DNA from 2 places in the Glutamicibacter sp. NPDC087583 genome. Region 1 is predicted to be linked to the other one. Evidence: predicted binding sites of a transcription regulator. Region 1 holds the regulator's gene; the other holds the start of a gene.

Region 1 (2,390 bases):
GGGCGGTTACGCCGGCGTGCAGCCGCCGACCGAGCGGCCACGGACCTTGGCTATCGCCTTTGGCTTGATCATGCTCGCGGGCATCTTCAGTGCCCTCGCCAGCTGGCTGATGACCAACTCCAACATGATGGCCAACATGATTGGCCAGCAGTGGTCGCTGGTGCAAGAAGAGTTCCAGAACCAGATGCAGAGCACCCCGGGCATGGAGCAGGATCCACTGGTTGAACAGATGATGGCAAGCCCTGAGGCCTTCATGGCCCAGGTCAATTCCATGATGTCGACCTTCGTGATTATCTCCATGATCATCACCTTGGCCCTGTATTTCCTGGTGGGCTTCTTCGTTGGCCGCGGCGTGGGCGCCATGCGAATTATCGCCACGATCCTCGGTGCGCTTTCACTGCTGAATCTGGTGACTATCGTTCCAATGATCAGCATGTTCGCTGACACTCAAGCCGGAATTATCAACGCTGTCTACGTTGTGGGCATCTTGTTGGGCATTGCAGGCGTGGTCTTCGCCTGGTTGCGCCCTTCTTCGCAATACATTGCGCAGCGCCGCCAGGCTCGCCTGGCCGGCTTCCGCTAAACGCATGGCCGAGCCTCTTCGCGAGGCCCTGCAGGGACAATAAAGGCGTAGCCGCTCCATCCACCCAAGGGATGACGCGGCTACGCCTTTTCTCGTCTGCGCGGCTTCAGCCTTGAACGGCGAGGTATGCCAGGATCTGCAATTCAGTGGAAAGATCAACGCGCCGCAGGTTCATGCCCGCGGGTACGCGAAGCGGCATCGGTGCGAACGAGAGCACCGAGCGGACCGAAAGCGCGGCCAGTTCGTAGACCAGGTCCTGCGCAGCATCGCCCGGAATTGCCAGAACAGCGATGTTGATTTCTTCGCGTTCAACCACTGCGGCCAAGTCCGCGATCGCTTCCACGTGCAGCTCGCCGACCGGGCTGCCGACCAGTGCGGGGTCGATATCCAGGATCGCCTTGACGTTGAAGCCACGAGTCCTGAAGCCTGCATATCCGCTGAGCGCGCGCCCCAGGTTACCGGCGCCGAGGATGGCCACACGCCAGTCCTGGTTCAGGCCGAGGGTGCGGCTGATATGTTCTGCCAGTTCGCGGACCACGTAGCCCACCCCGCGGGTTCCGTAGGAACCCAACCAGGAAAGGTCTTTGCGCAGGATGGAGGGGTTCACTCCAGCTTCCTTGGCCAGCACCCCGGAACTGGTGCGTTCCAGGCCCTGGGCTTCCAAGGCGTTCAGCGCGCGCAAGTACTGGGTCAGTCGAGCCAGCGTGGCCTCAGGCAGGACCCGGGCTTCAAGCTCTGACATCTTCGTTCTCCCGCACTTTTCGGTGCTCTTGAAGAGCACAACGCATTTTCATTTATTCGGCAGCGGCTAGCTGCTCAGTAGTCGTTCCAGACGCTGTGCGTCGATGTGCCAGAAGTCGCGGACTTCTCCGTTGATCAGCAGAACCGGCACTTCCTCGTGGTGCTTGGCCAGCAATTCAGGGTGCTGGTCAATATCCAGTTCGGAAAACTCCATATTCAACCGGCCAGTCACCTCGGCCACGGTTGCGCGTGCGGCCTGGCACAGGTGGCAGCCTTCTCGAACCAACAGCTGGATCTGATTCAAAGTACTCACCTGCCTATAATCTCACGAGCCGTAACCGCCCTTAAACTTGGCAATGAAATAAACTGGATCAAATGTCTTCCATCGATCATCACCCCAGCCCGAATTCCGCCCTGGCTCCGGACACGGTCGCCGCTTTCTTCGATGTAGATAACACCCTTGTGCGCGGTGCATCGCTGTATCTGCTGGCCCGGAAACTGCATGAGCGCCGCTTCTTCCAATTCCGCGAAATCCTCTGGTTCGCGCTCAAGCAGTTGCGCTTCGCCGCGCGCGGTGAGCACCTAGGGGACATTCACCAGATTCGCGACCGTGCGTTGATGATGGTCCGAGGGATCCCGGTGTCCGAGATCGAGAAGATCGGCAACGAGATTTATGACGAATACATCGAACCCAAGCTTTGGACCGGTACGGTAGCCATTGCTCGCCAGCATCGGACGGTGGGCCGTGAAGTCTGGCTAGTCACTGCCACTCCCCTGGAAGTGGCGAATGTCATCTCGCAACGTCTCGAACTTACCGGTGCATTGGGCACCGTAGTGGCCAGCGAAGACGGTTTCTACACCGGAGCGCTGGCCAGCCCGATCCTGCACGCTGCGGAAAAAGCGCAAGCGGTGCGCACCCTGGCGAAGGCTCGCGGCATCTCGCTGTCGAAATCATGGGCATACTCGGATTCCTACAATGATGTTCCCTTGCTTGAAGCTGTGGGACATCCTGTGTGCATCAATCCCGATGCGCGGCTTCGCGCCTACGCCAAGCGCCGCGGCTGGC
Region 2 (2,390 bases), 950 kb from region 1:
AGCCGACGAAGTCGGTGGAGACAACCTCAGGCGAATCGATGTAGTCGATCTGCTTGTGCAGGCTGGAGGTCAGCGAGGTTTCACGCAGGTAGGCATTGAGCTCTTCCTTGGTGGTCCCGTTCTCCAGGTTCAAGTTCAAGATCGCCATGGAGACATCCGGGGTCGGTACACGGATCGCGTTGCCGGTCAGCTTGCCTTCGAACTCCGGCAGGGCCTTGGCCACTGCCTTGGCGGCACCGGTTTCGGTAATCACCATGTTCAGCGCTGCCGAACGGCCGCGGCGCTCGCCCTTGTGGAAGTTGTCGATCAGGTTCTGGTCGTTGGTGAACGAGTGAACGGTCTCGACGTGCCCGTGGGTGACACCGAACTTGTCGTTCAGGGCCTTGAGCACTGGGGTGATGGCATTGGTGGTGCACGAGGCAGCGGTGACGATCTTGTCTTCTGCGGTGATCCACGAATCGTTGATGCCGTGGACGATGTTCTTCAGATCGCCCTTGCCCGGTGCGGTCAGCAGCACGCGGGAAACGCCCTTGGCGGCCAGGTGCTGGGACAGTCCGGCCTCATCGCGCCAGCGGCCGGTGTTGTCCACCACGATGGCGTTGTCGATGCCGTGTTCGGTGTAGTCGACGGTGGTCGGGTCATTCGAGTAGATGACCTTGATCAGGGTGCCGTTGGCGAGGATCGTGCTGTTTTCCTCGTCGACCGTGATCGAGCCTTCGAAGCGGCCGTGCACCGAGTCGCGGCGCAGCAGCGAAGCGCGCTTGACGATGTCGTCATCCGAGCCCTTGCGGACCACGATGGCGCGCAGGCGCAGGCCGTAGCCGCCACGCTCGATCAGGATGCGGGCCAGCAGGCGTCCGATGCGGCCGAAGCCGTAGAGGACAACGTCCTGGGGTTCAGCGTCGGTTGCGCCGGCCTGGCCAACCTTCTCGCCCAATTCATCAGCCAGGAAAGCGTTCAAATCAGCGGAACCGGATTCCTTGAACTTCTTGTTCACGCGGCCGAGGTCAACTGCTACCGAACCGACGTTCAGGGCCTCGATGGCATCCAGGATGGCCTTGGTGTCGTTCAGGTCGAGCTCTTCGCCATCGATGCGGCGCACTACGCGGTGGGCCTTGATGATGTCGATGGCGGACTGGTTGATCAGCTTGCGGCCGTAGACGGAGGTCACCACATTGTTCTTGCGGTACAGACGTCCGATCAGTGGGATCATGGCCTCGGCGAGCTCTTCGCGCCCGCTCCATTCTTGCTGGGCAACGACAGACTGCTGGGTCACAGAAAATCCTTCCAATTCAGCCGACTCGCAGATCCATAAAGTCGGTTGGCACCGTGGGAAGCACCATTGCTTTTGCGGTGGCACGAGGTAACAGGATCATCCTCGTAAGTACATGATCCATTCTAGACCGTGCGCAGAAAAACTGAGGATCGGGGACTGTGAATCATCTCACCAGCGCACTAAAGGCTGATGCCGGCGCAATCGCAGGGAGGAAGAGTGTGAATGGGATGGCCGATACGCCGGGTTTTGTCGCGCCGAAGCGGGACGGTCATCTATCTACGACTGCCGTTGCCGGCAGCCTCTAGCGGTCCACCCGACTGCATGGGGCGAACAGCCCTCATAACGCAGTCTGTCTGACCTTGCTCCGAGTGGGGTTTACCTAGCCACCCCAATCGCTTGGGGTGCTGGTGGTCTCTTACACCACCGTTTCACCCTTACCAGGAAAACCTGGCGGTCTATTTTCTGTGGCACTAGCCTGCGGGTTACCCCGAGTGGGCGTTACCCACCACCCTGTTCTGCGGAGCCCGGACGTTCCTCGGGGCAATTGCTTGCCACGCGACCGTCTGGCCATCCCATTCACTACCAGTCTAATGCGTTGGGCGCGGCCTGCAGACCACTTCCGAACGCTGATTCGGTCACAGCCAGGTTCACCCGAACCGCAGCGCCTCAAGCAACCGCAACCAGATTTCGCTGATCGTCGGATAGGCGGGGACCGCATGCCACAGCCGGTCCAGGCTGACCTCGCCGACGATCGCAATGGTGGCCGCATGCAGCAGTTCCGCGGCATCCTGGCCAGCGAAAGTGGCGCCGACGATCACCGAACGCGCCTGGTCTATCACCAGCTTGGCCCGCCCGGAATACCCGTCGGCGTGCAGGCTCGCCCCGGCCACCGCACCCAGATCGTGCTCGATAACCGAAATCTGCAGACCGGCGTCGCGGGCCTGGCGTTCGGTGAGTCCGACCGCGGCGATCTGCGGATCGCTGAAGACCACGCGCGGCACCGCATGGTGGTCCGCCGTGGCCGCATGCCTGCCCCAGGGCGCATCGAGAACCCCGGTTCCATTGATCCTCGCGGCAATGGCCTCGCCCGCGGCCCGGGCCTGGTACTTGCCCT

Evidence for each region. Region 1 encodes Rex, which represses fermentation and respiration genes when NADH is low (regulators of the CRP and FNR family bind a similar motif). Its sites were predicted from a motif close to CTTGTGAANNNNTTCACAAG; they were not measured.
Region 2: a site for Rex is predicted at 1,432-1,451, ahead of ACIOU9_RS05425 (glyceraldehyde-3-phosphate dehydrogenase). Genes of this name have one in related genera too.

Annotation. Positions count from the first base shown of each region.
Region 1 covers NZ_JBIUWY010000001.1:193,913-196,302, reverse strand. Annotated here, with positions in the region: gene ACIOU9_RS00925 (DUF3824 domain-containing protein) at 1-583, shown strand, start outside; gene ACIOU9_RS00920 (redox-sensing transcriptional repressor Rex) at 690-1,364, opposite strand; gene ACIOU9_RS00915 (glutaredoxin family protein) at 1,392-1,637, opposite strand; gene ACIOU9_RS00910 (HAD family phosphatase) at 1,700-2,390, shown strand, end outside.
Region 2 covers NZ_JBIUWY010000001.1:1,140,993-1,143,382, forward strand. Annotated here, with positions in the region: gene ACIOU9_RS05425 (glyceraldehyde-3-phosphate dehydrogenase) at 1-1,276, opposite strand, end outside; RNA gene rnpB (RNase P RNA component class A) at 1,496-1,851, opposite strand; gene ACIOU9_RS05435 (dihydrolipoyl dehydrogenase family protein) at 1,924-2,390, opposite strand, start outside.